3 regions of the Amycolatopsis sp. NPDC031561 genome follow, and region 3 is predicted to be linked to each of the others. Evidence: riboswitches for the same ligand, from Rfam matches in the RefSeq annotation. Region 3 holds a riboswitch; each other region holds the start of a gene.
What was found. A riboswitch is a leader RNA that binds a small molecule or an ion and turns the genes downstream of it on or off. The one in region 3 is predicted to bind S-adenosylmethionine.

Region 1 (10,138 bases), on a different contig from region 3:
GGCGCGATCGACCATCGCCTTGACGTTCGAATACAGGTTTCCGTAGGTGATCTGAACGGCCTTCGGATCGGCCGTCGACCCACTGGTCAGCTGCAGGAGCGCGGTATCGGACTCGGCCGTCGGCACGGGCTCGGCCAGTGGTTCGGCCTCGAGCAGCTCGGTGATCACCTGGAACGCGATGCCGTGCTCGGTGAGCACGGGCGCCAGCTGGTCGAACGGCTCACCGAGCAGAACCAGCCCGGATCCGATCATCCGCAGCACGCGAACGGTGTCCTCGGCCCACTCGGCGAGGTCGGTGCGCTGGGTGGGCTGGTGCAGCATCGTCACGCTGCCACCGGCGAGCCACACCGCCTGCACCGTCGGCGCGATCAGCGACGGCGCCGCGGCCAGCACCGCCACCGCCTTGCCCGGCTCGAGCCCTGCTGTGACCAGACCCCCGGCGACCCTTTTGGCCTGCTCGTGAATCTCGGCCCAGGTCCGCCGAACCGGCTCCTTGGGCTCCCCGGTGACCATTCCCCGCTGCTGACCTCGCCCCGCCGCGGTGGCGACGAGCGTGTCCACGAACCGACTCATGCGCGTCACAGTACTGTCCGCCCTGGACGACCCGCTCGCCGTCGAGTGAACTCACTCGATAGCTTCGGAGGTCTCGAGCCACTGGGCCTCGACCTCCTCCTTCTCCGTTTCGACAGCCTTCAGTTCAGTGTTGAGCTCGATGAGCTTCGACGGATCGGTCGCCGCGGAGAGCAGGGCCGTATGCAGCTTCTCTTCCTTCGCGTGGAGCTGGTCGAGCTTGCGCTCGAGGCGGGACAGTTCCTTCTGCGCCGCCCGCTGTTCCGCGGCGCTCTTCTTGGGCTCGGAGGCCTGCTTGTTGCCCGGCTTCCTGTCGCTCCCTGCCTTCTCCAGGCTCTTGGCGCGCCGGTCCAGGTACTCCTCGATCCCGCCCGGCAGATGGGTCACCTGCCCGTCCCCGAACAAGGCGACGATCGTGTCGCAAACACGTTCCACCAGGTACCGGTCGTGCGAGACGACGACGAGGCTGCCCGGCCAGGAATCGAGCAGATCTTCCAGCTGCTGCAAAGTGTCGATGTCGAGATCGTTCGTCGGTTCGTCGAGCAGCAGCACGTTGGGCTCGGCCATCAGAAGCCGGCACAGCTGCAGACGGCGCCGTTCACCACCGGAAAGGTCTTCGACCGGGGTCCATTGCCTCGCCGCGGGGAACCCCAGCTTTTCGGCCAGCTGCGAAGCGGAGAGCTCCTGCTTGCCGAACACGACCCTTCCTGAGATCTCTTCGATCGCCTGCAGGACGCGCAGGTCACCGGGCAGATCGTCGAGCTCCTGCCGAAGATGCGCGAGGCTGACCGTCTTCCCCTGGACGCGGCGCCCCGTCTCGGGCTCCTTGTCACCGCCGAGCAGCTTCAGCAGCGTCGTCTTGCCCGACCCGTTGACGCCGACCAGGCCGATCCGATCGCCGGGACCGATCCGCCACGTGACGTGATCGAGCAGGGTGCGGTCGCCGACGGTCAAAGTGGCGTCCTCGACCTCCAGGACGGTCTTTCCCAGCCGTCGCCGGGCGAACGCCTGCAGTTCGACCGAATCACGCGGCTCCGGCACGTCGGAGATCAGCGCCTCCGCCGCCTCGACCCGATAGCGCGGCTTCGAAGTCCTGGCCTGCGGACCACGGCGTAGCCACGCGAGCTCCTTGCGTGCCAGGTTCTGCCGTTTCTCCTCGGCCGTCGCCGCCAGCCTCGCCCGCTCGGCCCGCGCGAAGATCCAGTCCGCGTAACCGCCTTCGTACTGCTCGACGCGACCGTTGGTGACCTCCCAGGTCACACTCGCGACAGTGTCGAGGAACCACCGGTCGTGGGTCACGACCACGACCGCGATCCTCCGGTTGAGCAGATGATCCGCGAGCCAGCGCACACCTTCGACGTCAAGGTGGTTGGTCGGTTCGTCGAGGACCACGAGGTCCAGCTCACCCGTGAGGGCCGCCGCCAGCGCGACACGGCGGCGCTCGCCACCGGACAGATTCGTCGTCGATTTTTCGACACCGAGAGCGGTGATCCCCAGACCGTCCATAATGGACCGGACTCGCGCGTCAGCGGCCCACTCGTGCTCCGCACCGTAGCGCTCCAGCACGACGTCGCCGACCGTGCTGCCGACGGGGAGTTCGGTCCGCTGGGTGACCACGGCCATCCGCAGGCCGCGGACTTGGCTCACCCGCCCCGTGTCCGGCTCGCTGATCCCCGCGAGGACCTCCAGCAATGTCGTCTTCCCGCCCCCGTTGAGACCGACGACGCCAATGCGCTGCCCCTCCGCGACACCGAGCGAAACACCGTCGAGCAGCGGGCGCACCCCGAAGGACTTGCTCACCGACTCCAGGTTGACCAAGTTGGCCATGCCTCAGCCGATCCTTTCCAAAAAGCTTGCACCACAACGAATTAGTCGATGTCCATTTCGGACATCCTCATGCGTGCACCCGAGGCGGCGCCGGCCGCGGCGCGTCGTCCCCGCCCACCAGCCGGGCTCCGGGAACAGGCCCGTGCGCGACGCGCACCGTACGACAGACACCCGCGCCGGACAGCTCCGCGGCGACCTCGACGGCCGACTGCGCGTCCGCGCACAGAAAAGCGCAGGTCGGCCCGGACCCGGACACGGTGCCGGCGAGCGCACCCGCGTTGACCCCAGCCCGCAACGTCCGGCGAAGCCCGGGACGCAACGAGACCGCGGCCGCCTGCAGGTCATTACCAAGAAGCAACGCCAGCTGCCGCGGGTCACCGGACGCCAGTGCCTCGACCACCGGAGTGTGCGAACCGATCCGCGGCGGGCTGCCCTCTTCACGCAACCTGTCGAGTTCGCCGAACACCCGCGGGGTCGAAAGACCGCGCTGATCGAACGCCAGGACCCAGTGGAACGTGTGCCTCGACAACACCGGAACCAACTGCTCGCCCCTGCCGGTGCCCAACGCTGTCCCGCCGTAGAGCGCGAAGGGAACATCGCTGCCGAGCTTGGCGGCGATACCAGCGAGTTCATCTCGGGAGATCTCGAGCTTCCACAGCGACGCGAGCCCGACCAGGGTCGCGGCCGCGTCGGCACTGCCCCCGGCCATCCCGCCCGCTACCGGGATGCCCTTGCGAAGCACCACCCGGACCTTGGACTCGCCATCAGCCTTGCCGACGTGGGCCGCCAGGGCCTGCGCCGCCTTCCAGGCAAGGTTGTTGGCCCCTGTCGGTACGGAACCTTCACCTTCGCCATAGACCTCGATGCCGGGCTCCTCGGTGACCGCGACAGTCACCTCGTCGGTCAGGGAAAGTGCCTGGAAAACGGTCACCAGCTCGTGGTAGCCGTCCGGGCGTACGTCACCGACCGACAGGTGCAAGTTGACCTTGGCGGGAACCCTGACGGTAACTGGGGGCGGTACGACGGCGAGCACGAGACAAGCCTACGTGCCCGCTCCACTTGTACTGCCACCAGGAGAAAGAGAACAGGACGACGCGGACGCAAACGGGCCGCCCTGGACAGAGTTCGTCCTGAGCGGCCCGTTCGTCGGGGAATCAAGCAGCGACGCCCTGCGGCCCGCGGACCGGGTGGGTCACGTGGCCACCACGTTCGGCGATCCAGGCGAGTGCGGCATCCGCGCGCTCGCCACGCACACCGAGGCGGAACCGGCCGACGGGCGTGTCGCCGATCCGGGTGAGGCCGCCTCCGATGGTGGCGAGTTCGACGTCGAAGCGACCGGCCGCCTCAGGCAGCAGCGCACCGACCGACGCGAAGCCGACGAGCACGACGTCCACCGCGCGGTCGTACTTCGAAGCCTGCGCACGGCCGGTTTCGATCGAAGGCAGGAGCGCCTGCGCGGTCCGGCTGTTCGGGTCGGAGACCAAGTCGAGCACGGTTCCGCGTTCGATGATCGCCCCGGCTTCCAGGACCGCGACGTCGTCGCAGACACGGCGCACCACGCCGGCGTCAGGAGTGGTGAGCAGCACGGTGACCCCGAGCTCGGCACGCGCACGGTCGAGCACGGTCAGGACCGCGCCGGATTCCTCGGGCTGCACACCCGCGGTCGGGTCGTCGGCCAGGAGCACGGAAGGTCCGGCGGCCAATGCCTTGGCGATGGCCACCCGGCGCAGCTGCCCCTCGGTCAGTTCGCCCGGCCGCTGCCCCGCTCGCGGGGTGAGTCCGACCAGATCGAGCAGATTACCGACCCGGTTACGGCGCTGCGGCCCGTCGAGGCCGAGTTGTTCGAGCGGCGACGCGATGTTGCCGGCGATGGTGCGCTCGGCAAGCAACTCCGCCTTGGTGTTCACGACACCGACCTGACGGCGGATTTCCCGCAGACGGCGCCCGTCGAGGGTCCCGGTGTTGAGGCCGTCGAGGCGGACGACACCTCGGTCGGGGCGCTCCTGAAGCCCGATGCAACGAGCGAGGGTGGACTTGCCGGAGCCGGCCGGACCGACGACTCCGAACAGGGAGCCGGCTTGGATGTCCACGCTGACATCGCGCAGGGCGACGACGGGATTTCCGTTGAGGGGAAAGGACTTGGACAAGTTTTCGACAGTGATCACGAAGGGCTCCATGCAAATGGGGCGCTGCTTCTTTCGAGCGCGCCAACCGTCACCGAGTACCCGTCCGAACGGACGGGCTTCAGAGGTAAGGGAAAAGACTCAGGCAGTAACGGTTGAGCGTCGACACGCACTTACCGTGCGGCGACCTTCGTCGACTACGCGTCGCCTGGTCAGCAGGAGCGGGTGGGTGACCCTGTTCATTAGGCACAGCCTCCATCGGTCCTGGCGGTAGCACCTGCCCTGTGGAGGGTGGTTGCTGCGACTTCGGCGAGCCAGGTCTCTCAGTCGCTCGGGATGGCTCACTGAGTAAAACCGATCCCACTGGATGAAAGCAAGCACGTAGGCGCAGATCACACGTCTGGTCGCGTCCATCATACAGGATCGGCTATCCACATAATGGGAAGACTACGAGTATTCTAGTGCCACAAAAGGCCCCTGCCTGCTAAGACAGGCATGGATCATGCAGATCCAAAAGAGGATTTACGCAGTCGTGCTGACCTCGGCGAACTCGCCTCCGCGCGGTGCCGGTCACACCTGCGACAGGGGAAACACCGCTCCTTTGGACCGGGCGCCGTGTCAGCCTACGAGACGGTCTTGGCCCGCAGCGGTCAGTCGGCCGCCGCTGCGATCCGAGCGAACTGATGAACGTCCAACTGCTCGCCGCGGGTCTTGGGGTCGATACCCGCTTTCTCGAGCAACTCCCCCGCGCGTTCGGCAGATCCGGCCCAGGACGCCAACGCCGCACGCAAGGTTTTCCGCCGCTGCGAGAAGGCCGCATCGACCACCGCGAACAATCGCTCCCGGCTCACGGACGACACGACGTCGTCGCCTCGCTCGAAAGCGACCAGTGCGGAATCCACGTTCGGAACGGGCCAGAACACCGAGCGGGGAACCGCACCGACCTTGCGCGTCTTCCCGTACCACGCGAGCTTGACGCTGGGGACGCCGTAAGTCCTGCTCCCCGGGCCGGCCGCCATGCGGTCCGCGACCTCGGTCTGGACCATCACGAGACCGCTGGTCAGCGACGGCAACTCGGCGAGCAGGTGGAGCACGACGGGAACGGCGACGTTGTACGGCAGATTCGCGACGAGTGCCGTCGGCCGTTCAGGCAGGTCGTCCGCCTTGATCCGCAGAGCGTCCGCCCCGACGACCGTCAGCCTTTCGGCTCCGCCGCGTTCGGCCACTGTGTTCGGCAGCCGCCCGGCCAGCACGGGGTCGATCTCGACCGCGACGACCTCGGCGCCGGTCGCGAGCAGTCCCAGCGTCAGTGAGCCGAGGCCCGGCCCGACTTCCAGCACGACGTCACCTTCACCGACCCCGGAAAGGTCGACGATACGGCGCACCGTGTTGGGGTCGTGCACGAAGTTCTGGCCGAGCTTCTTGGTCGGCCGGACGTCCAGCTCGGCCGCCAACGCCCTGATCTCCGCGGGCCCGAGCAGTTCAGTCACCCGACGATCGTAGCCAGCCCTGGCGGGCGCCTCCGATCGCCCGACCCGCCCGCATCATCCATCCGCAGTTTCCGAACCGGCCCGCTTCCCACGCAAGAGTGATCGGCGCAAGTTGGCATCGCCGGAGCGTGATCATCATCTACCCGATCGATACCGTGCATTCGTTCGACTCTGGGCCGACAATCGAGGGATGACCAGCACAAACACTCCCAAGGCCTTCCCGCTCGATCTGCCGGAAGGTGACCCCGAGCTGCTTCTCGACGAGTTGCAGACACGGCTGCGCGAAGGGCGACGTCTGTTCGCCGAAGTCGGCCAGATCCTGGCCGAAATAGAGTCACGAGGTGTCCGAGAGCTCTACGGATACAACTCGATCGCCGTCTTCTACGAGCATGTAGCCCGGGTCCCCCGGGCCGAGGCGCAGAAGGTGACCGGCCGGGCACTCGCGCTCAACTCGAGACGCGCGCGCGACGGGACTTCCACTCCGCCCGTCGCGCCTTTGACCGGAGCCGCGGCCGCCACCGGCGTACTGGCCGATGGCAGCATCGATCGGATCGTCAAAGTGATGCGGAGGCTGCCGGAGCACGTCCCCGTAGACACCCGGCTCGACGCCGAGAAGGTCCTGGTCGATCTTGCCGGCGTCGCGAGACCACGCGACGTCACGACCGCCGGGACAGACCTGCTCGCGCGTCTCGATCCGGACGGGGGTGACACCAAGGACCCCGGCTCGAAAAACCCCCGAAGCGAATTCTGGTTGCGTCAGAAACGCACCGGCCGGTGGGACCTGCGCGGCAACCTCGATCCCGAGACCGGTGCCCGCTTGAACGCGCTTCTGGTGCCACTGGCACATCCGGCTCCGAACGGAGAACCCGACGACCGCACTCCGGCGGAGAGACGTGGTGATGCTTTCGCAGAGATCGTGGATCTCGCGGCAGACGGCCCGGAGATCCCCTTGCCTCGGCGAAGCTCGGAGCAGGCCGCCGAGCAGCCTCCGCACGCGGAGCCTGTCGAGAAACCTGAACGAGTAGGGGATCTGGCCCACATAAGGCCTCCGCGCTGGTGGGCACGGCTGTCGAGACCCGGCGCACGAACCTCATCCGCATCGGAGCCCAAAGCGGCCTGAGGGCCACCTTGCGGGCGGAACCCACACGATGACCCTCAGGAAGGAGAATTTTCTGGCTGTCAGGCCTTCTTGCCGCAGTGCGGCCAAGCGCTGTAGCCACCGCGGTCGTCGCGGACCTTCTCGGCGACGGCGATCTGCTGGGCCTTGCTGGCCTGATGCGGGTACGCGGCGTACTGCGAGCCGCCGTAGGCGTCCCAGGTGCTCTTGTTGAACTGCAGGCCACCGTAATAACTGTTGCCGGTGTTGGCGGCCCAGTTACCGGTCGACTCGCACTGCGCGATGCGGTCCCAAGCGCCGGCGTCGCCGATGACCGGGTCCGCGGGCTTCTTCGTTCCGACCTTGACGATCTTGGGCTTGGCCTCGGTGATGACCTCTTCCGAGACCTTCTCGCGGCCGACCTCTTTACCGTTGCGCTTGGTGACCTTGTAGGTCACGGTCTTCTGGCCCGGGGTGCCCGGGTCTTCGACCTTGGTCTTGCCCTTTTCGAGCTCCGGGTCGTCGACCTTCTGCTCGGGCGGCGCGATTTCCTCGTTCTGCTTGACCATGGTGACGCCGGTCCGGCTGACGTGGACCTCTGCACCGTCGACCAGCTTGACGTCGAGGCCGCCGACGGCCTCGTCGTCCGGGCCGAGGGTCATCCGCAGCTCACCGAGGAATTCCTTGGTGGTGACCGAGTTGGTCTGAACCTTACGCGGTTCGTTCGCGCCGTCGTAGACGGTGACGTTCTTGAGGGTCTTGACCTCGACGGTGGCGCCCTCGAGCGGGAGTTCACCGTTCTGCGGGAGCGAAGTCCAGGTGCCGGCCTTCGCGAGGTCAGCGCGACCAAGCTGGTTCAGCGCTTCGCCGAGGTTGGCCGCGCGGACCCAGGACTCCTGCTGCGGCGCGCCGTCGACGATCAGGTTCAGCTTGCGGCCACGCTCAAGCTTGATGACGCCGCCGTCGCCGACCTCGGCCTGGGGCGAGGGCGAGAGGGAGTCGTGCGCGCCGACCGAAAGGCCGGCGTCTTCGAGGACTTCGCCGACCGTGTCGCCGAAGCTGTGCACGGTCTGCTGCTTGCCGTCGATGTCGAGCGTGACGCTCTTGTTCATCGCCATCGCGGCCGCGCCGCCACCGCCGAGGGTGAGCAGCACCGCCATGACGGTTCCCTTGAGGAAACGCTTCTTCCAGACGCGGGTCGCGCTCGAGATGACCTCGTCCTTGGTCGCGGCCTTCATCGCCGCGTCCGCGGTGCGGTCCTCGGCCATCTCGTCCGGAATGACGATCGGCGGGAGCATGGTGGTCTCGGCGCTGATGAGGCGGATCAGCTCGTCGACATCGACGTCGATCTCGGCCATCAGGGTTTCGGCGTCGGAGCCGAGCGCGGCCAGGACGTCCTGGTGCGTGATGCGCGGATCGTCGGAGTAGTCCAGCTCGCCGTAGTGAGTGTCGCGGTCGAGCACGGCAACCGAACCGGCGGAAGCGAAGGTGTTCGTCTCTGCGCCGAGGCGCGAGCCATCCTGCCTACTGCTACCAGTCACTGGGTCGTTCCCTTTCCCAAGACGTGAAGGAGCTCGACAACCGCTCCACAACGTCCTTCGTCTCGATGCGCACTTCGGCACACCTCTAGAAGTCCGACACCCGCAGTCAGCGCCATCGTCACGGTTCCAGGCCGTACCGCTCCTGGGTCCGCTTCCCCGACGTGCACTGACGTGACTGTGGGCGTAACAGCCGGAAACCGCATGAGCGGATACCGACCGGCACGATCACGGGACAGTAACGAACCTCGCCGGGTTGCGCAAACACCCCCCGGAGTGTCGTGACGTTGGTCACTCATCAGAGTGGGCCATTGATGATCACTAATGTCGCAATCCGTTCAACTGGGGGTGACTGTCGGCAAACGAAAGACCCGCTCAGCGGTCACTCGCACTGATTCGGCCACCTCGTGCACCGCCTCGCCCCTGAACGTGGCGAGGTGGCGAACGGTGTAGGCGGCGCAGTAGGGCTCGTTCGGTCGCCCACGGAACGGATGAGGGGTCAGGAACGGTGCGTCCGTTTCGACGAGGTACTGGCCCGACGGAACGATGCGTGCCGCCTCGTGCAGCCCGCGCGCGTTGCGGAAACTGACCGTTCCCGCGAAAGAAAGGACATAACCCGCGTCGACGCACCGGCGTGCGATGTGCTCGTCCCCCGAGAAACAGTGGAAGACGACCTGCTCGGGCGCTCCCTCTTCCTCGAGGATCCGGAGGACGTCTTCGTGCGCGTCCCGATCGTGGATCATCAAGGGCTTGCCGATCCGCTTGGCGAGATCGATGTGCCACCGGAAGGCGTCCTGCTGCGCATCGTGGGGCGAGTAATCCCAGTAGTAGTCGAGGCCGGTCTCGCCGACCGCGACCACTCTGGGCTCCTTCGCGAGACTCTCCACTTCGGATTTCTCGGCCTCGCCGAATTCCTTGGTACGCGTGGGATGGATCGCGACGGCGGCCCAGACCCGGGAGTCCCAAGTGGACGCTTGCGCGGCCCATCGGGCGGCCGCGAGATCGTCCGCGACGGTGATCACCCGCGAAACGCCGGCGCGTTCGGCGCGATCGACCATGGCTGTCACGTCAGCCGCGGTGACCGCGCCGCACGCGTCGAGGTGGGTATGCGCGTCCACCACCGAAACCGGCAACCGGTCCGGGATCGGCGGCAGTTCCTTCTTCTCCGCACCCATCAGCTGATCACTTCGAGATCGGTGCCCATTCGGGACCGGTCTCGCCTAGTTCCGGGTCCAGCTTGGCGAACAACGGGGTCGGCTTCTCCAGCGGCTTGCCGACCTCGATCGGCACGGACTTCCAGCGTGCCTGCTCGGTCTTGTAGTCCCCGGTGATGATGGGGTTGATCCGGCCGGGGATGTCGAGGTCCTCGACTTCCTGGAGTTCCGGCTGCGCCGCCCAGACACCGGAGCCACCGAGTGCCTCGTGCACCTTCTGAGCCGAGTGCGGCAGGAAGGGGGTCAGCAGCGTGTTGGCGTCCGAGACGACCTGCAGAGC
Region 2 (10,138 bases), on a different contig from region 3:
GCACAAGTGGGCGGCACAGTGGTGGACGCAGGGCGAAGAGCCCGGGACCACCGGCCAATGGGGAGTCTGGCGCGACAACGGCACCTGCTGAATCCCGCCGGGGCCGGTGGGGGTTTCGGAAATCCTCGCCGGTCCCGGCCAAAGCCTTCTAAGCTGGCGGCATAGGGGCACACCCGGCGAGAACACGCTGGCACCACAGGTTCGCCGTTCACGAGATGATGGGCGCGGTCACCTTCGGCATCGGTCTCCTCGTGACCATCGGGTACGTGACGATGCTGGCCATGGGCAAGCAGATCGCTCCGTGGCACTTCATGGTTCCGTTCCTGCTCATCTGGCTGGCGGCGGGATACTCGATGGCGGTGCCCGTCCTTTCCCAGCGACCATCCGGGATCCGAGTCCGTGAAGAAGGCCGGTTCTTCCCCCGGCGACACATCGCCTGGGAAGACATCTCGGAGTTCATCGTGACCTCGAAGACCGAAGATCTCACGTCGGAGTTCCTCAAGGCTCCCAAGACCGAGGAGTTCGGAGCCGGCCGCCCGATCCTCGTCGTCAAGCTCCGGGACGGCCGCCGGGTGCCGACGGAATTCCAAAGCCTGGGGAAGGAATCCCCCTTTGCCACCGGTCCGGAAGAGGAAGAGAGTCCCGGCTTCTATTGGCAACCGGCCAGGAAGTTCGACAACACCGTGATCGCCCTCCGGGCCACTCTCGCGGCTCACCGTTCGTCTCCCGCGGAGGGCTGACCGGAGCGCTACGGTGGTTCCATGGCCGCAGACCTCGAACTCGTCCGCACTCTTTCCTTGCGCGAAAACGGACTCGCGACCGTCGCGACGGTCCGCGCGGACGGCACCGTGCACTCGTCGGTGGTGAACGCCGGGGTGATCGAAGACCCCGTCACCAAGGCTCCGGGAGTCGGTTTCGTCGCGGTGGGCGGGGCGAAGAAACTCGACCTGTTCCGCCGGGCGGGCCACGCCACGATCACCTTCCGCCGCGGCTGGGAATGGGCGGCGGTCCAGGGCACCGTCCACCTCATCGGCCCGGACGACCCGGATCCGGACTTCGACCCGGCAGGACTCCCCGCGCTGCTGCGCGAGGTCTTCGTCGCGGCGACAGGCACCCATGACGACTGGGACGAGTACGACCGCGTGATGGCGGCCGAACGCCGTGTCGCCGTCTTCGTCACGGCGAACCGTGTCAGCGGAAATCGCTGACACGAAAAAGGCCGCCCGACAACGCTTCGGGCGGCCTTTTCGCGAGTATCGCTACTTCTTCTTGCCGTTGTCCTCAGTGGACAGTGCGGCGACGAAGGCCTCCTGCGGGACCTCGACCCGGCCGACGGTCTTCATCCGCTTCTTGCCTTCCTTCTGCTTTTCCAGCAGCTTGCGCTTACGCGAGATGTCACCGCCGTAGCACTTCGCGAGCACGTCCTTGCGGATCGCGCGGATGGTCTCGCGGGCGATGATCCTGGCCCCGATGGCGGCCTGGATCGGCACCTCGAAGTTCTGCCGCGGGATCAGCTCGCGAAGCCGGTTCACCATGCGGTTGCCGTAGTTGTAGGCGTCGTCCTTGTGCACGATCGCGGAGAACGCGTCCACGCCCTCGCCCTGCAGCAGGATGTCCACCTTGACCAGGTCCGCCGCCTGCGAACCGGCCTCTTCGTAGTCCAGCGACGCGTAGCCGCGCGTACGCGACTTCAGCGTGTCGAAGAAGTCGAAGATGATCTCACCCAGCGGCATGTTGTACCGCAGCTCGACGCGGTCTTCGGACAGGTAGTCCATACCGAGCAGCTGGCCGCGCTTGTTCTGGCACAGCTCCATGATCGTGCCGATGAACTCGGACGGCGCCAGGATGCTCACCTTGCTGACCGGCTCGAGCACCTTGTCGATCTTGTTCCCGGTCGGCCAGTCCGACGGGTTGGTGACGTGGATTTTCTTGCCGTCGTCCTGCACGATGTCGTAGACCACGTTCGGCGCGGTGGAGATCAGGTCGAGGCCGAACTCGCGTTCCAGCCGGTCCCGGGTGATCTCCAGGTGCAGCAGGCCGAGGAAGCCGCAGCGGAAGCCGAAGCCGAGCGCCACCGACGTCTCGGGCTCGTAGTCCAGCGCGGCGTCGTTGAGCTGGAGCTTGTCCAGGGCCTCGCGCAGCTCGGGGTAGTCCGAACCGTCCACCGGGTACAGGCCGGAATAGACCATCGGCTTCGGCTCGCGGTAGCCCGCGAGGGCCTCCTTCGCGCCGTTGCGCTCGGAGGTCACGGTGTCACCGACCTTGGACTGCCGGACGTCCTTCACCCCGGTGATCAGGTAGCCGACCTCGCCGACGCCCAGCCCCTTGCTGGCCTTGGGCTCCGGCGAAATGATCCCGACTTCCAGCAGCTCGTGCGTGGCGCCGGTGGACATCATCTTGATCCGCTCGCGCGGGGTGATCTTGCCGTCGACGACCCTGATGTAGGTCACGACGCCCCGGTAGGTGTCGTACACCGAGTCGAAGATCATCGCCCGTGCCGGGGCGTCCGCGTCACCCTGCGGTGCGGGCACCTGCTTCACGACCGCGTCGAGGAGCTCGCCGACCCCGACACCGGTCTTCGCGGACACGCGGAGCACGTCCGACGGTTCGCAGCCGATGATGTGCGCGATCTCGGCGGCGTACTTGTCCGGGTCCGCGGACGGCAGGTCGATCTTGTTGAGCACCGGGATGATCTGAAGGTTGTTCTCCAGCGCGAGGTAGAGGTTCGCGAGCGTCTGCGCCTCGATCCCCTGTGCGGCGTCGACCAGCAGGACAGCCCCTTCACACGCTTCGAGCGCGCGGGAGACCTCGTAGGTGAAGTCGACGTGGCCGGGGGTGTCGATCATGTGCAGGACGTGGTCCTGACCTTCGACCTTCCAGGGCAGGCGCACGTTCTGCGCCTTGATGGTGATCCCGCGTTCCCGCTCGATGTCCATGCGGTCGAGGTACTGCGCACGCATGGCCCGTTCCTCGACCACACCGGTGAGCTGCAGCATCCGGTCGGCCAGGGTCGACTTGCCGTGGTCGATGTGCGCGATGATGCAGAAGTTCCGGATGAGCTCCGGGGGCGTGAAGGTCGTGTCGGCGAACGTCGTCAACGGGTTTCCTCGCGAAGGTCGGGGTGTGCCACCTCTATGCTCCCATGCCGCTCCGGGTGCGAGTGGGGGTCATCCCCGATGCGGCCCGTGGCGTGCTGTGGTGCCCTCGAAGTATGAGTAATTCACTGACCCAGATCCTCGACAAGACGTTCGGCCATCCCAGGGGACTGCTCGGCCGGTTCGGTGGCCTGGCGATGGCGCACGGCAACGCTGCCACCGAACTCCGCATCGTCGAACTGGCGTCGATCGAGTCGGGCGAAACCACCCTGGTCGTGGGGCCTGGTCCTGGTATCGGCCTGCAGGCCGCGGCCGAACGCGCCGGCCGCGCGATCGGCGTCGATCCGTCCCCGGAGATGCTCGCCCGGGCCCGCAGACGGTGTGGCGACAAGGTGGAGCTGCGGAGCGGCGCGGCGGACTCCACGGGCGAGCCGGACGAGACCGTCGACGTGGTCCTGAGCGTCAACAACGTGCAGCTGTGGGAGGACCGGGCGGCCGGGTTCGCCGAGCTGTTCCGCGTGCTCCGGCCGGGCGGCAGGCTGCTGCTGTCGTCGCACGAGAAATGGCTGCCGGTTTCCCGCCACGAGCTGGCCGACGAAGCGGACGCCGCCGGCTTCACCGACCTGCAGACCTGGACCTGGGACCCGCCGGGCTTCGGCGCCTCGCTCGCCGCTCAGCTGCGCGCGGTCAAGCCCGCGGCCTAACGCGGGTCGGTCCGCAACGGATGCTCACGCGGTACCTCGACCAGCACGATCCTGGTGCCGTCCGGGTCGGCGATCCACGCTTCGTCCAGGCCCCAGGGTTCACGGCGAGCCCCGCGAACCGGGTCCAAGCCCTTCGCGGCGAGTTCCTCGAGTGCCGCGGGCAGGTCCCGGACCTGGAGCCACAAGGCGACGTCAGGGGTCGGGCCCGTCTTCCCGGTACCGACGATCTCGATCGACCCGTTCCCGGCGAAGAACACCGTCCCACCAGGGAACTCCTTGTCGATCGCCAAGCCAAGGGTGTCCCGATAGAACGCCGTCGACACGTCGAGGTCCTTCGGGTGGATCAGCACCCTGCTGCTCAGCACGTCCATGGCTCAATCCCTACCCGATGGGTTCAGGCCATCGCAATCGCGGCGATGCCCGCCAGCACCACCACGGACCCGACAAGCCTGCGCACGGCGTTCGCCTCCTTCAAGATCAGCCAGGCCGCCAGGCCGCCGAGGACGATGCTCAACTCCCGCGCGGGTGCGACGAGGCTCACCGGAGCGATCCGAAGCGCGTAAAGGACCAGCAGGTAGGCGATCGGTGAGAACAGGCCGACGATGACGATTTCGCGCTTGTGCTCGCGCCAGAGCCACGAGACCTCTTCGCGGTCCTTCAGCGCGTACGGCGCCATGAGCAGGCTCTGCACGATCGCGCCGGTTCCGAAGTAGACGATCGGCGGGACACCGAGACCGGTGACCGAATGCGCGTCCCAGAGTGTGTAGGCGGCGATCGTCAGCCCGGTCAGCAGCCCGTACGCCACGCCCTTGCGGCGAGCGACGCGATCCGCGGCGTCGGCGTGGGCGGGTGCCCGCCCGGTACCGATGACCAGCACCCCGGCGACCACGAGGAACGCGCCCACCAGGCCGAGCGGCCCTGGTCGCTCCCCGAGCAGCACGACTGCCGCGAGCACCGAGATCAGCGGCCCGGTCCCGCGGGCGAGGGGATACACAACGGACAGGTCACCGACGGCGTACCCCCGCTGGAGGACGACTCCGTAGGTGACGTGGAACACCGCGGTGACCGCGGCGGCCAGCAGCCATGTCCACTGTGGACGTTGCGGCTCCACGGCCAGTGAAACCGCCATGACGGGGATGAGCAGGATCGCGGACAAGCTGTAGTACGCCCAGACGAACCGGGCTCCGCCACGGCGGATCCGCTTGGCTGCCAGATTCCAGCCCGCGTGAATGACGGCGGCGGCGATGACGAGGGACAGGGCGGTGGCGTTCACTGCGGACCTTTCACGTTTTCCGCGCATGCGGAAAACACCGGTCCTCCAGGCTTTTGTCCCGTCAGATGAACGGCGGTGCTTCCGGCCCCGCCGATGGTGCCGCTCGGACCTGTCCCGCTTGCCCTGATTGTGTGTTTCGTTGAACGGGCAGGCGGCGGAACCCTAGGCACTACGCTCTCGACCGTACCGCAAGAGCCCCTCCGGAGGCGGCCGAGATCCGCTCCGGGACGACTGTTAAGCTGGCCCTTCACCGCTGTGTGGCATTCCGTCATGGAGGAAACCCGCGCCGCTTTCACGAGCGCGCAGGGCCGGTCACAGCGCGGCGGTGAAACCACCGAGAGAGTCAAGAGGAGCGCCCCCGTGGCCAACATCAAGTCGCAGATCAAGCGCATCACCACCAACGAGAAGGCGCGTCAGCGCAACCAGGCGATCCGGTCCTCGGTGAAGACCGCGATCCGCAAGTTCCGCGAGGCCGCCGACTCCGGCGACAAGGCCAAGGCCCTGGAGCTGCAGAAGGACGCGGCCAAGAAGCTGGACAAGGCCGTGACCAAGGGCGTTCTCCACGCCAACCAGGCCGCCAACAAGAAGTCCGCGCTGGCGAAGCGCGCTAACTCGCTCTGATTTTTAATCGCGCGCTGACGTAAACGCGATGAAGGGGCGCCGACCCGCTTGTCACTCACGTGGCGCGGGGAGGCGCCCCTTCATCGCGTTTACGTGGGCCTTCGGCCCAAGAGAGGGCGCGCGACTGGTGAAGTCTCGCCGTCGCGCTGGCGCGCTTCCGGCGAGACGAGTCCGCCGGTCCGGTTGTCGGGCGCGTTGATCGTCGGGCTCGGTCCAGTGAGCGCTGGGCGTGGTCCGGCGGGTGTGTTAGCGGCTGGGGGTGCCGTGTGCGGCGACGACCTCCAGGACGGCGCGTTCCAACGCGTATTCCGGGTCGGCGGCGGCGCCCTTGACCTCGGCGTTGAGCCGGGCGACGATCCGCATGGCGGTGGCGAGACCGTCCTGCCCCCAGCCCCGTGCCTGCCCCTGCGCCTTGCGTACCTTCCACGGCGGCATCCCCAGCTCGCCCGCCATCTGGTTCGGGTTCCCGCGCCCCGCGCCGGACACCCGCGCGATCGTCCGGACCGCGTCGGCGAGGGCGTCCGCGACCAGCACGTACGGAACGCCCAGCTGCATCGCCCAGCGCAGTGACTCCAGCGCCGCCGCCATGTCGCCGGCGACGGCCTTCTCGGCGACGGCGAACCCGTTCACGTCCGCGCGGCCCCGGTGGTAGCGGCGGACCGCCTGCTCGTCGACCGCTCCCCCGGCGTCCGCGACGAGCTGGGTCGCGGCCGAAGACAACTCGCGCAGATCCGAGCCCACCGCATCGATCAGCGCGAGCACGGCCGCACCGTCGATCTTCCCGCCGACCCGGCGAACTTCGTTGCGGACAAAGGATTCCCGCTCAGCGGCCTTGGTCAGTTTCGGGCACTCGACGACCTCCGCCCCGGCCTTCTTCAAGGCCGCGGGAAGCGCCTTCGCGGCCTTGCTCCGGCCGCCTCCGCTGTGCACGACGACGAGCACGATGCCCTCGGCGGGCGCCTTGACGTAGGCCATCACCCCGTCGGCGAGCTCCTGCGAGATGTCGTGCGCGGATTCGAGGACGATCACCCTGCCCTCGGCGAACAACGAGGGGCTGACCATCTCCGCGAGCGCGGGGACTGTGAGGTCCGACACCCGGATCCGGGACAGATCCGCCGTCGGATCGGCAGCTTTGGCCGCGTCCGAAGCGCTGCGGACCGCGCGTTCGATCAGCAGCTCTTCCTCACCGAGAACCAGGACCAGCGGCGATGGGGCGGAAGCTTGCGTCGTCACGGTGACGATCCTCCCACTCGTCCTCTCGGGTGCTTTGTCCGGTGACGTGTTCCGGGCACGGTGGCCCCACCCGAGCCTCATGTCGTACGGTGTTGGCGAGGCGACGCGATCGAACGCGTGCCGACAATCGAATACCGCTCATCCAGAGGGGCAGAGGGAACGGCCCGATGAAGCCCCGGCAACCGGCGTCAGCCTGTCATTCCGCGATCGCGGGATAGCTGACGAACACGGTGCCAATTCCGGCCCGCCATGGCGGGGCAGATGAGGAAGGAACCTCGCGATGACCGCAACCCTCGGCACGACCTCCACCACCAAGACCCCGGATCTCGGACCGGCCGTCGAACTGGTGTCGAAGGAAGAGGGACACCGGCAGCCGCTCGCCCCCGAATTCGTTTCCGCCGAGGACTTCTCGCCGCTCGAAGTCGCCTACGACTTCGGCCGCGTGCGCCGCGAGGACATCGAAGCCGGGCCGAAGAACATCTGGCGCTACAAGAAACTCCTTCCTGTTCCCTCGAACGTCGAGGAAATCCCCAACACCGAACCCGGCGCCACCAGGCTCATCCAGGCCGACAGGCTCGCGAAGGCGTTGGGCGTCAAGAAGGTCTGGGTCAAGGACGACACCGGCAACCCGACCCACTCGTTCAAGGACCGCGTGGTCGCCGTCGCGCTGGCCGCCGCGCGCGAGTTCGGGTTCGACGTGCTCGCCTGTCCGTCGACCGGCAACCTGGCCAACGCGGTCGCCGCCGCGGCGGCCCGCGCCGGCTGGCGGTCGGTCGTGCTGATCCCGAAGACCCTCGAGCGCGCCAAGATCCTCACCACCGCCGTGTACGACGGCGACCTGATCGCGGTCGACGGCAACTACGACGACGTGAACCGGCTCGCCACCCAGCTCGCCGCCGAGCAGGAGAGCTGGGCGTTCGTCAACGTGAACGTCCGGCCCTACTACTCCGAGGGCTCCAAGACGCTGGCCTTCGAGGTCGCCGAGCAGCTCGGCTGGCGGCTTCCCTCGCAGATCGTGGTGCCGATCGCCTCCGGTTCCCAGCTCACCAAGGTGGACAAGGGTTTCCGCGAGTTCGGGCAGCTCGGCCTCGTCGACGAGACGCCGTACAAGGTGTTCGGCGCGCAGGCCACCGGATGCTCGCCCGTCTCGGCGGCGTTCCGCGCCGGCCACGACGTCGTCCAGCCGGTCAAGCCGGACACGATCGCCCGTTCGCTGGCGATCGGCAACCCGGCCGACGGCCCCTACGTCCTCGACGTGGTCAACCGCACCGGCGGTGCGATCGAAGACGTCACCGACGAAGAGGTCGTCGAGGGCATCCGTCTGCTCGCCCGCACCGAAGGCGTCTTCACCGAGACCGCCGGCGGGGTCACCGTGGCGACGGCCAAGAAGCTCATCGAGACCGGCAAGCTCAACCCGGACGAGGAGATCGTTCTCCTGATCACCGGTGACGGCCTCAAGACCCTCGACGCCGTCGAGGACAAGGTCGGCCCGAAGGCCACCGTCAGCGCCTCGGCCGACGCGGTCCGCGAGGCTCTCGGCATCTGAGTTCCCGGCGGCCCGCCTCAAGAACGAGGCGGGCCACGGGGCTCACCCCGTCGCGTCAGGGCGAGGCCTCGCGCGTCGGAGACGACCGCGGTGTCGCCGTCCGTGTCCGTCCTGGCGATCGCGGCACCGACCGCCCCCAGATTGTCCAAAGTGGACTTATTCGGGTGACCGTAGGTGTTTCCGGCGCCGACACTCACCAGCGCGGCCCGCGGCGCGACGGCGTTGAGAAAATCCGGTGCCGTGTAACGACTTCCGTGATGCGGGACCTTCAAGACCTCGGCACGCAGATCGGCGCCCTCGGCCATCAGGTCGGCCTGGGCGGCGAGTTCGACGTCGCCGGTCAGCAGCAACCGGCCCGCCGGGGTCCCAGCACGCAGGACGACCGAACCGTTGTTGATCACCGTGCCGTCCTGTTCGAGGACCGAGCGCCGGGTGACGTATCGCGGCCCGAGTACGTCCAGCGACAGTCCGGGCCAGTCCAGCCGTTGCCCGATCCCCAGTTCCAGCAAGGGAATCCCGCGGCGCGCGGTCTCGTCGGCGACCTGCCGCCACGCCCAGGCGGGAGCCCTGCCCGGACCGACGGCGACCGCCCCGACCGACCGGCCCTCGAAGACGGATTCGAGGCCTCCGATGTGGTCGGCGTGCAGATGGCTCAGCACGATCAGCGGAACGCGGTCCACCCCTAACCTGCTGAGGCATTCGTCCACCGGTCCTGGTTCCGGCCCGGTGTCGACCAGGATCGCCCTCCCGGGCTCGGCCGTGGCGAGGACGACGGCGTCACCCTGTCCGACGTCGCAGGCGACGGCGCTCCACGACGCCGGTGGCCACGCCGGGGCCAGCACCCGCACCGGCACGAAGACGAGGAGCCCACCGGCCAAGGCGAGCGCCAGCAGGATCCGGCCGTGACGCAGCCTGATGGCGACGAGCAGCACGACGAGCAGACCGGCCGCCAGCAGCCCGCCCCACCAGCCATCCGGCCAGTCCACGACCGCTCCCGGCGCGCGGGCGCCATGGCGGGCCACGGTGATGAGCCAGCTCGCCTCGGGTTCGGTCAGGCGGACGAGCAGCCTCCCCGCCGACGGCCACCATGGTCCGAGGACGGTCGCGAGCACACCGAACACGGTGGCCGGGGCGACCACGGGCGCGGCGAGCACGTTGGTCACCACCGAAACGAGACTGACCGATCCCGCCATGCCCGCGATGACCGGCGCCGTCATCACGAACGCGGCCAGCGGGATGGCCAGCCCCTCGGCGTAGCCGGCCGGAACTCCGCGTCCGACCAGCCACTCCGCCCACCTCGGGGCCAGCAGTACCAACCCGGCCGTGGCCAGCACCGAAAGCGCGAACCCGAAGTCGGCGGCCATCGCGGGATCGGCCACGACGAGCCCCGCCACCGCGAACGCCAGCGCGGGCAGCGCCGAACCCCGGCGCCCCAGTGCGAGCGCCAGCAATCCGACCGCCCCCATCACCCCGGCGCGGAGCACGCTGGGCGCGGGCCCGGCGAGGACCACGAACCCGGCGAGCCCCGCGGCGGCCGCGGCGGCGGACGTCCGCGGCCCGACCCGGAGCACTCGCAGGAGGAGAAGGATCGAGCCGCAGACGATCGCCACGTTCCCACCGCTCACGGCCATCAGGTGGGACATGCCGGAGTCCGTGAACTCGCGCT
Region 3 (10,138 bases):
GTCTTCGCGTGCAGCCATTGGCGGGAAAGCCCGAGTTTGCGCGCGAGCACCGGGTCGGCGCCGTAGGTCAGGTCGCCGACGCACGGGTGCTTGAGGGCCGAGAAGTGCACGCGGATCTGGTGCGTGCGGCCGGTCTCCAGCTTGATCTGGGCCAGCGACGCGGCACGGAAGGCCTCGACGACCTCGTAGTGCGTGACGCTGGGCCGTCCGCCCTGGACGACGGCGAACTTGTAGTCGTGCCGGGGGTGCCGGTCGATCGGCGCGTCGATGGTGCCGCGCGTCGGATCCGGGTGGCCCTGGACGATGGCGTGGTAGCCCTTGTCGACGGTGCGTTCCTTGAACGCCCGCTTGAGCACGGTGTACGCGTGCTCGCTCTTGGCCACGACCATCACGCCGGTGGTGCCCGCGTCCAGCCGGTGCACGACACCCTGGCGTTCGGCCGCGCCCGACGTCGCGATCCGCAGCCCGGCGGCGGCGAGACCGGCAACGACGGTCGGCCCGTTCCAGCCGGGGCTCGGGTGCACGGCGACACCGACCGGCTTCGAAATCACCACGATGTCGTCGTCGTCGTGCAGGATCTTCATCCCGTCGACGTGTTCCGCGACGACCTCGATGGGCGACGCCGGATCGGGCAGCGTCACCTCGAGCAGCCCGCCCGCGGCCAGCCTGTCCGACTTCCCGGCGGGCCTGCCGTCGAGCAGGATCTCGCCGGATTCGGCGAGTTCCGCCACGACCGTGCGGGAAAGTCCCAGTAGTTTCGCCAGCCCCGCGTCGACGCGCATGCCGTCGAGCCCGTCGGGAACGGGCAACATCCGCGCGCTCATGCGCTCGCCGCCTTCTTCTTGTCCTTTGTAGACGATCCGTCGTAGTCCTTGCCCAGCAAGGAAAGGATCACGATGAGTACCCCGCCGACGCAGATCGCGGAGTCGGCGACGTTGAAGATCGCCCAGCCCTGCCCGTTCGGCGCGAACGCGGAGATCATGTCGACGACGTGTCCTTGCAGCGGGCCGGGGGCCCGGAAGATCCGGTCGGTCAGGTTGCCGAGCGCGCCAGCCAGCACCAGGCCGAGGCCGATCGCCCAGCCGACCGAGCGCAGCCGCCGGGCCAGCCAGACGATGGCGACCACGACCGCCACCGCGACCAGCGCGAGCACCCAGGTCAGCCCGGTCGCCATCGAGAAGGCGGCACCGGGGTTGCGCACCAGCTGGAAGTACACCAGCCCGCCGAGGAACTCGACCGGCTGCTTGCCCTCCAGCGTGGACACGGCGATCTGCTTGGTGAGGAGGTCGATCCCCCACAGCACCGCGGCGACGGCGAACACCACGGCGACGCGCTTCTTGGGCAGCGGCGGCGCCGGTGGTTCGGTTTCGGGCTCTGTACTCACGCCCCCATTGTCCACGGAGCGTGCTCAGGTCTCCTCGGCGGCTGTCTTCGGCCTGCTCAGCAGGGCCGCGAACGCCCCGGCGAGCGCGACCAGCGACGACAGCACCAGCGCGAGCTGTCCCTGGGCGACCACGACGGCGCAGAGCACGAACGCGGCGGCCACGACCAGCACCAGCACGCTGCGGTCCAGCCAGGCGAGCAGTACCAGGCCCAGCGTCACCAGGATCGCGCTCCGCGCGTCGCCGTCCATGTCGAGTTCCCAGTAGCCGACCAGATCCGCCAGCACGATGGCGACCAGCCCGCCGAGAGCGATCGCGAGGACCTTCCACCACGGCAAGCGCTTCGACCGCAAGGCATAGAAGAGCACGGTGCCGAGGTACACCGCGAGCACGGCGAACAGCCAGTCGTCCATCCGGCTCATGCCGATGACCGAAACGGCGGACACGGCTTCACGGCTCATCTCCACGCCGTAAAGCCCTTGGTACTGCCCTTGCCCGAGAGGAGGCGCGTAGGCGAACCACCCCTCGGAACGGCTCGTGCCGACGGACAAGGCCACCACCGTCAGCTGGGCGAAACCCAGCAACGCCAGCGGAAACCAGTAACGCGGTCGCTCGCTCCCCATGCGAGGGGAGAGTAGTGGGTCAGGCGCAGAACGGGGGAAGCTCCCGCGGGTCGTTCTCCGGCACCCAGCGGCCTTCCGGCTTCTCGTACTGCCAGCGGGCGCCGCGGGCGACGATCTGGCGCAGCGCCAGGACGAGCCGGTCCACGTGCTCGGCGGTGCTGCCGAGGCCGAGGCTGACCCGGACGGCCTGCTGACCGGTCGAACCGGTGGCGGCGATGAGTCGTTTGGTCGCGATGTGCGCGCAGAACGCGCCGTCCCGCACGCCGATGCCGTACTCCGCGGACAAAACCGCGGCGAGCCAGCCCGGGTCGAAGCCGTCGACGACGAAGCTCAGCGTGCCGACGCGGTCGACGGGCGCGTCGAACAGCCGCAGCTCGGCGAAACCGGGGACACCGGCGAGACCACGGCGCAGCCGTGCCAGCAGCTCGTCCTCGTGGGCGACGATCGCGTCCCAGTTCCCGGCCAGCGTCTCGCAGGCGACACCGAGCGCGTAGACGCCGACGGTGTTGGGGGAACCGGCTTCGTGCCGCTCGGCGCCGGCGTTCCAGACCACGCCGAAGTCTTCGGAGTCGCGGGTGACGAGCTTCGTCGCGCCGCCACCGGCGAGGTACGGCTGGGCGGCGCGCAGCCAGTCCGCGCGGCCGATCAGCGCACCGGCCCCGAAGGGCGCGTACAGCTTGTGCCCCGAGATCGCGATGTAGTCGACGTCCAGTTTGCGCAGGGAGATCCGGCGGTGCGGCGCGAGTTGCGCGGCGTCGAGCGCGATCCGGGCGCCGTGCCGCCGCGCGACGGCGGAGATCTCCTTGACCGGCAACAGTTCCCCGGTCACGTTGGACGCGCCGGTGATGACGACCAGCCGCGGGCCCTGAGGGCAGTCCGCGAGCGCTTCGTCCACGGCGGACACCGCGGCGAGGCGGGTGCGCGGGGTCTGGATCCGGCGGACGTTCGGGCCCTTCCACGGCAGCAGCGCGGCGTGGTGCTCGGTGTCGAACACGACGACCGACGTGTGCTTCGGCAGGCTGCGCGCGAGAAGGTTGAAGGAATCGGTGGTGTTGCGGGTGAACACGACGGTGTCGGTCGACCGCGCGTCGACGAAGTCCCGCAGGATTCCGCGCGTCCGCTCGTAAAGCTTGGTGGAGACCTGCGAAGCGAACCCGGCGCCGCGGTGGACGCTGGCGTACCAGGGAAGGAACTCGTCGACGGCGTCGCGCACCTTGTCCAGGCAGGGAGCGCTCGCCGCGTGGTCGAGGTTGGCGTACCCGATGTCGCCGCCGGTGACCAGCGGGACCCGCAGATCGGCACACGCCACGGCCGGGATTTCGCGGGTGGCAACGGTTTCCGCGACAGTGGCGGAGGGGGTGGCGGGGGTGCTGGTGCGTTCGAGAGCGAGAGTCATCGTCATCCTCCGGGCCTGGGGACCCGACGAGGATCCCGCGCTTGCCCGCCGCACCACGCGACGAGCCAGGTCCTCACCCGGGGCACCCCACCGCGGAAGGAGGGTTGCCGGTCAGCTAGCCGGGGCTTGACGCTGACACTCGTGACCTACGAACGAAGTTAGCGGATGCACCCGCGATCGAGCCACCCCTCGTCCGGATGTTGAGACGCCGGTCACGCGTTCCGCGACCGAGGAGAACCCCCGCGTTTCGTCCTCTAGTTGCGGTACTTGCACGTGCAAGTACCGCAACTAGAGGACGAATTGCGGGAGGTCAGACGCGGAATCGGCCGGGCAGGGGGATGGTCGCACGGGACGAGACCTCGGTGGCCGTACCCGAGTACTGATCGGTGCCCGCGGCGAACTGCCAGCCGCCGAAGGTCTTGCCGTCGACCGCTTCGCCGTAGGCCTCGGCGACCTTGGTCGAGACCTCGTCGTAGGACATGCCGTTCCAGTTGCCCGCGCCGACGCCGAAGTCGCGCGAGTCACCGCCCTTGGCGGCGGCGGGCAGGGTCCACAGGGTGAAGTGCACATGGGCGCCGGTGCTGCTGCCGCCACAGGGCAGCGCGTTGCCGGTCCGGCCGAGGGCGTCGCCCGGGACGACCCGCTGGCCGTCGGTGACCGAAATGCCCTCCATGTGGTAGTACCCGGTCCGCCAGCCGCCGTCGTGGTCGACGGTCACCCAGTCGCCGCCGTCGCAGTGCTGGATCCGGACCGTCCCCGCGAGCGGGGCGCGAACGGTCTTGTCCCCCGGGCTGAAGTCGATGGCGTTCTTCACGCCGGAGGTCCCGTTGTCCGAGTGGATCCCCGCCGAGTAGACCGTCTGGCCGGTGTCGAACGGCAAGCCGAACGCCGGGAACGCGCCCGCGGCCGCGGCCGCGGGCGGCGCCGAGAGAACCACCCCGACGAGAACGGCGGTGGCCCCCAGACCGGCGAACCGCACAGGAAGTTTCGTCACCTTGCGTACTCCTTACCCCGTGACACTCACCCATTCGATGGAGTGGATTGCGGGGAAAGTAATCCAAAAGGAGTACAAAAGGGAACAACTCGTAGTGAAATTTCTGAGATCAGCCGACGAAAGACTGGTGCGATCTCGTGACCTATTGGCCGGATTCGCCCTTCCACCTGGCGAGGCGTCCGGCACGGTCGACGGCCCGGAGGCGTCGTTCGGCCGCGTCACGGGCGTCGGACGTGGTCACGACGAGTAACTGATCACGTTCCTGGAGCCGGGTGTCCTTGTTGGGCGTGAAGCCGATGCCGTCGCGCACGAGCAGGCTGATCGTCGCCCCGATCGGCAACCGCAGCTCCGCCAGATAGACGCCGTGCATCTTCGACCCGGGATTGATCCGGACCTGCAACAGGTCGGCGCCCATCTCGTCGAGCGGCGCGGAGTCGACGTCGATCTCGTGCGCTTGGGCGTGCTGGGCCAGCCCGAGCACTCTCGCGAGCGGGCTCAGCGTCGCGCCCTGGAGCAGGGTCAGCACGATGACCAGCACGAACACGGCGTCGACCAGCTCCTGCGCACCGGGCACCCCGGACGACAGCGGGATCAGCGCGAGCACGATCGGGACGGCCCCGCGCAACCCGGCCCAGGACAGGAACACCTGTTCTCGCCAAGGGATCTTGAACGGCAGCGCGGACAGCACCACCGACAGCGGACGGGCGAGCAGCAGCACGACGGCGCCCGCGACCAGCCCCTGGATCAGGCTTTCGAAGATCCGGCTCGGCGAGGCGAACAGGCCCAGCAGGACGAACAGCCCGATCTGCGCGAGCCAGCCGAGCCCCTCCGCGAAGGACAGCGTGTCGGACCGGTGCGGCAGCTTCGAGTTCCCCAGCACCAGGGCGGCGACGTAGGTGGCGAGCAGGCCGGAGGCGTGCGCCAGCTGCCCGCTCGAGTACGCCACGACACAGACAGCGACCGTGGCCAGCGGATACAGGCCGGTCGCCGGCAGCGCGGCCCGTCGCAGCGCGTGCGCGCCGATCCAGCCGAAGGCCAGGCCGATGACCAGCCCGGCGGCGAGTTCGTAGACCACCAGCAGCGGCAGCGACCAGTCGATGGTCGTGCCCTCGGCCAGCACGACGACGGCGATGTACGCCGGGGCGTCGTTGATGCCCGACTCGATCTCCAGCGCGCCGACGAGCCGCTTCCCGACCCCCGCCGATCTCAGCACCGAGAACACCGCGGCGGCGTCGGTCGAGGCGAGCACCGCGCCCCACAGCAACGCCATCCGCCAGTCGAGGCCCAGCAGCCAGTGCAGGGCCGCGCCGGTGACCGCGATACTCACCGCGACGGCCACTGTGGACAGTGCGATTCCGATGCCCAGCGAGGGTTTCACGGCCGTCCACCGGGTGGTGAGACCACCTTCGGACAGGATCATCACCAGCGCGGCGAGGCCGAGCGACTGGGTGAGCTCGGGGTTGTCGTACTGGATGCCGAACCCGGCTTCGCCGAGTAGCACCCCCATGCCCAGGTAGAGCAGCAGCGAGGGAAGGCCGACCCGGATCGACACGCGGACGGCGATCACGGCGACGAGCAGGACGGCACCACCGGTACCGAGAATGAGCGGGAGCTGCTCCATGTCGCCTCCCGTCCGGTCGCCGTGAGGGCTCCAGAATAGTGAGGCGGTGATCGTCACTCGTTCGTGTACCGGTCGAAAACCGTCCGGATAGCCTGTGTTACAGACTGTCCTTTACGGACTCCGCAGGGCCACCAGGTCCACCCCGAGTTCCGCGAACGGTTTCTCCGCCGCGGGCAGGACTTTCACCGCGCGGTTGCCCTCACGGGACAACCAGCCGGCACTCACTCCGTGAGACAGTAATGCCGCCGGGACCCGGCCCGCCAAATGATCACGCCGCACTGTCCAATCGAGACAGTCGCGCAGCATCGGACGGCGGCTTTCGGCGATCTCCACCCCGAGGGCGCCGAGCACCTCGCGTCCGCGACCGGTCAACGTCAGGCCGTCGGCCTCGTCGATCAGCCCGGCGGTGAGCATCCCGTCCCGCAGCGCGACCCCGACCGTCCCGGCCAGGTGGTCGTAGCAGGTCCGGGCGAATTCGAGCCGCTTCACCCGGACCGACGAGCGCAACCCCTTCACCGGGCGATGCTCGGCGTGCTGCGCCAGATGCTCGATCAGCTCCGCCACCCGGGGGTCGGCGATCCGGACGTAGCTGTGCCGCCCCTGTTTGACCCGCACGACGAAGCCGGCCTCGGTCAGCTTCGTCACATGCTCACTCGCCGTTGACGCGGCGACTTCGGCCGCTCCGGCCAACTCGGTCACAGTCCAGGCACGTCCGTCGAGCAGCGCGAGGCACATCGACGCGCGGCTCGGATCGGCGAGCACGGCCGCGACCTCGGCCAAGGCGATCGTTTCCATGAGTTCACCGTAGAAGACGCACGGTTCGGCGACGGCCGAAACGTCAGCCCGCCAGGAACTTCGCCGCCAGCCGGACCGCGGGCCCGGAATCGTTGGAGCCCTCGAGCATGACGGCGAACGCGACGTCGCCGCGATACCCGACGAACCAGCCGTTGGCGTCGGCACCCGAGCCGAACTGCGCCGTCCCGGTCTTGCCGAAGACGGCGCCGCTGCCCTTCAGCGCCTTCGCGGTCCCCGTCGTGCAGACCTCGCGCATCATCGCCCGGACCTGGTTCAGCACCCCGGCCGGCGGGGCCTGGTAGCCGGTGTTGACCTTGGTCTCGAGCCCCTGCCACAGCTTCGGCACCACCGGCTTCCCCGTGGCGACGGTGGCGGCCATGAGCGCCGCGCCCAGCGGGCTGACCTGCACCCTTCCCTGCCCGATCCCGGCCTCGACCTGCTCGTCGCCGCCCGCCGACGGCTCCACCTTGCCGGTCTCGGTCGCCAGTCCCGGGATCTCGAAGTCGGCGTTGAGACCGAACTGGCTCGCGGCCTTCGCGAGGCCGTCCGCGGGCAGTTGCCCGGCGAGCCGCCCAAAGGTCGTGTTGCACGAGGCGGCGAAGGCCGTCTTCAGCGAGACGGTCCCCAGGTCGAACCCGTTTTCGTTCTTGAGCGTGCGGGTCCCGATCTGCTCACTGCCCGGGCAGGCCACCGGCGAGTCGGCGGAGATCCCGCCCTTCTGCAGCGCCGCGGTCGCCGTGGCGATCTTGAAGGCCGAACCCGGCGAATAGAGGCCGTTGAGCGCCTTCGGCTGGTCCCCGGCCGCGCCGTTCTGCGCGACGGCCAGCAGTTCGCCCGAAGTCTTCATCGCGACGATGATCGCCGGCCCCTGGAAGCCGTCGACGGCCTTCTGCGCGGCGCTCTGGGAAGCCACGCTCAAGGTCGAAGCCAGCGGTTCGTCACTCTCGCCCGCCTGCCCGAACAGCGTTTCGACCGGCTTGCCGGAGGCATCGACCCGCGACACGGTGACGGTGGCGGGCGTCCCGGAGCCGCCGTTCTGCTCGGACGCGACCTTCGACAGCGCCCCTTGCAGGATCGGCGCGACACCCGCCGCGTCACCGCCGACGAGGGCTTTGCCGTCCCTGTCGGCCACGACCGGCTTCGCCGAAACGGGAGCCACGGAAAGCTGCTGACCGGCTTCGAGCTTCGGGTGGATCACCGACATCGCCCAGCGGACGACCCATTTCCCGGCGTTGCGGACCAGCTCCAGCTTGCCTTCGTACTTCCAGACGCTGTTGCCCGTGAACGTCCACGAAGCGTGGAAGGTGGCCGACGTCGTGGTCGCGTTCCCCGGCGTCGTCGGAACCTCGCCCAGGGACGTCTTGACCGGCGCCCCTCTGAGCGCGGCGCGCGCCGCGGACAGGGCGGCCGTACCCGCCGCCGGATCGTCGACCGGCGCACCGGTCAGGTCACCGGTGTCGAACTGCCGCAGGAACCGGGCGGCGACCTGGGCGGGGCTTTGGAACGCGCTCTCGGTCGGCTCTCCGGGGCCGCCGGTGGCGGCGGGCGCCGGATCCTCCTTGACCAGCAGCACCACCGCGGCCACCACGATGGCGACGACCGCCAGCGCGGCGCCGATCAGGATCCCTCTTTTCCGGGCAGGACTCATGGACTCGCTCTCCCCCAGTACGGCGCGTACCTCGCGCGCCCCCGGGCCAGCCTGCCGATTTCCCCCGCGCGAGGCGGCGCGGCGGCGAGAAAGCGACGGTTCCGAATCCTTTTCGTGATCCCGGTGAGCGAACCTGCCCCGATGTCATGAAAGGGGCTTTCAGGACATTTTTCGTCCTGAAAGCCCCTTTCATGACACTCGTGGAGTGGGGCGAAGGTCAGGCTTTGGCGACCGCCACGGTCACCTTGGTGCCCTCCCCGACCGTTCCGGCCGAGCCGTCGGCGACGGCGCCGTAGGCCACCGAAGTCGCCAGGGTCTCCGAAGCGATGAACTCCTCGTGCGTCTTCGCGGCCGTGACCACGTCCTCCGGCGCGTCGACCGTCAGCGCGATCCGGTCGGCGACGTCGAGACCGGCGTCGCGGCGAGCCTGCTGGACGACCCGGACCAGGTCGCGGGCCAGGCCCTCGGCCGCCAGTTCGTCGGTGACCTCGGTGTCGATCAGCACCAGCCCCGCCCCGCCGGGCAGTTCCGCGGCCGCGCCGCCGCCCTTGGCGACCAGACGCCGGTCGTACTCGCCCTCGACGAGCTCGATCCCGGCGGCCACGACGGCGCCGCTCTCCGACGTCGTCCACTCGCCGGCCTTGACGGCCTTGATCACCGTCTGGACGTCCTTGCCCAGCCGCGGCCCGGCCGCGCGGGCGTTGACCGCGACCTCGAAACCGCCGTGCGCCGCGACGTCCGCGGTCAGCTCGACCGACTTGACGTTGACCTCGTCGCGCAGGATGTCGGTGAACTCGCGCAGCGAGTCGGCCTCGTGCGCGGCGACGACTAGCTTGGCCAGCGGCAGCCGCACCCGCAGCTTGTTCGCCTTGCGCAGCGAAAGCGCCGAGGACGCCACCTGCCGCACGCGGTCCATCGCCGTCACCAGCGCCGCGTCGGCGGGCAGGTCGAGCGCGTTCGGCCAGTCGGCCAGGTGCACCGAACGGCCGCCGGTCAGGCCGCGCCAGACGACCTCGGTGGTCAGCGGCAGCAGCGGCGCCACCACCCGGGACGTCACCTCCAGCACGGTGTGCAGGGTGTCGATCGCGTCCTGCTCGCCCGCCCAGAACCGGTCACGCGAGCGGCGCACGTACCAGTTCGTCAGTACCTCGAGGAAATCGCGGACGGTCGAGCAGGCACCGGCGACGTCGTAGGTGTCGAGCGCGTGCTCGACGTCGGTCACCAGTTCGTGCGCCTTCGCCAGCACGTACCGGTCGAGGAGGTGCTTCGAATCAGTACGCCACTGACCTTCGACGCCCTCGGCGTTCGCGTAGAGCGCGAGGAAGTAGTACGAGTTCCACAGCGGCAGCACCGCCTGGCGGACGGCGTCGCGGATGCCCTTGTCGGTGACGACCAGGTTCCCGCCGCGCAGGATCGGGCTCGCCATCAGGTACCAGCGCATCGCGTCGGAACCGTCGCGATCGAAGACCTCGTTGACGTCCGGGTAGTTGCGCAGCGACTTGGACATCTTCTGGCCGTCCGAGCCGAGCACGATGCCGTGCGAGATGCAGGTCCGGAAGGCCGGCCTGTCGAACAACGCCGTCGCCAGCACGTGCAGCAGGTAGAACCAGCCGCGGGTCTGCCCGATGTACTCGACGATGAAGTCACCCGGGTAGTGGTGCTCGAACCACTCGGTGTTC

Region 1: it holds a riboswitch for S-adenosylmethionine, as region 3 does, so the genes downstream of both, ACZ5IK_RS03540 (methionine ABC transporter ATP-binding protein) here and ACZ5IK_RS44090 (aminotransferase class V-fold PLP-dependent enzyme) in region 3, are expected to answer to the same signal.
Region 2: it holds a riboswitch for S-adenosylmethionine, as region 3 does, so the genes downstream of both, thrC (threonine synthase) here and ACZ5IK_RS44090 (aminotransferase class V-fold PLP-dependent enzyme) in region 3, are expected to answer to the same signal.

What each region holds. Positions count from the first base shown of each region.
Region 1 covers NZ_JBVILA010000001.1:723,921-734,058, reverse strand. The annotation lists gene ACZ5IK_RS03555 (fatty acyl-AMP ligase) at 1-573, opposite strand, end outside; gene ACZ5IK_RS03550 (ABC-F family ATP-binding cassette domain-containing protein) at 625-2,397, opposite strand; gene ACZ5IK_RS03545 (4-(cytidine 5'-diphospho)-2-C-methyl-D-erythritol kinase) at 2,465-3,430, opposite strand; gene ACZ5IK_RS03540 (methionine ABC transporter ATP-binding protein) at 3,552-4,562, opposite strand; SAM riboswitch class I at 4,773-4,863, opposite strand; gene rsmA (16S rRNA (adenine(1518)-N(6)/adenine(1519)-N(6))-dimethyltransferase RsmA) at 5,171-6,010, opposite strand; gene ACZ5IK_RS03530 (DUF222 domain-containing protein) at 6,201-7,130, shown strand; gene ACZ5IK_RS03525 (transglycosylase family protein) at 7,190-8,569, opposite strand; gene ACZ5IK_RS03520 (TatD family hydrolase) at 8,983-9,819, opposite strand; gene metG (methionine--tRNA ligase) at 9,827-10,138, opposite strand, start outside.
Region 2 covers NZ_JBVILA010000007.1:217,904-228,041, forward strand. The annotation lists gene ACZ5IK_RS17860 (family 20 glycosylhydrolase) at 1-91, shown strand, start outside; gene ACZ5IK_RS17865 (hypothetical protein) at 216-740, shown strand; gene ACZ5IK_RS17870 (pyridoxamine 5'-phosphate oxidase family protein) at 762-1,208, shown strand; gene lepA (translation elongation factor 4) at 1,260-3,098, opposite strand; gene ACZ5IK_RS17880 (class I SAM-dependent methyltransferase) at 3,212-3,799, shown strand; gene ACZ5IK_RS17885 (VOC family protein) at 3,796-4,170, opposite strand; gene ACZ5IK_RS17890 (EamA family transporter) at 4,194-5,099, opposite strand; gene rpsT (30S ribosomal protein S20) at 5,433-5,693, shown strand; gene holA (DNA polymerase III subunit delta) at 5,940-6,926, opposite strand; SAM riboswitch class I at 7,062-7,194, shown strand; gene thrC (threonine synthase) at 7,207-8,472, shown strand; gene ACZ5IK_RS17910 (ComEC/Rec2 family competence protein) at 8,490-10,138, opposite strand, start outside.
Region 3 covers NZ_JBVILA010000047.1:21,910-32,047, forward strand. The annotation lists gene ACZ5IK_RS44075 (RluA family pseudouridine synthase) at 1-824, opposite strand, end outside; gene lspA (signal peptidase II) at 821-1,384, opposite strand; gene ACZ5IK_RS44085 (hypothetical protein) at 1,409-2,005, opposite strand; gene ACZ5IK_RS44090 (aminotransferase class V-fold PLP-dependent enzyme) at 2,025-3,401, opposite strand; SAM riboswitch class IV at 3,434-3,548, opposite strand; gene ACZ5IK_RS44095 (M23 family metallopeptidase) at 3,712-4,395, opposite strand; gene ACZ5IK_RS44100 (potassium/proton antiporter) at 4,538-6,016, opposite strand; gene ACZ5IK_RS44105 (ArsR/SmtB family transcription factor) at 6,128-6,811, opposite strand; gene ACZ5IK_RS44110 (penicillin-binding transpeptidase domain-containing protein) at 6,855-8,459, opposite strand; gene ileS (isoleucine--tRNA ligase) at 8,677-10,138, opposite strand, start outside.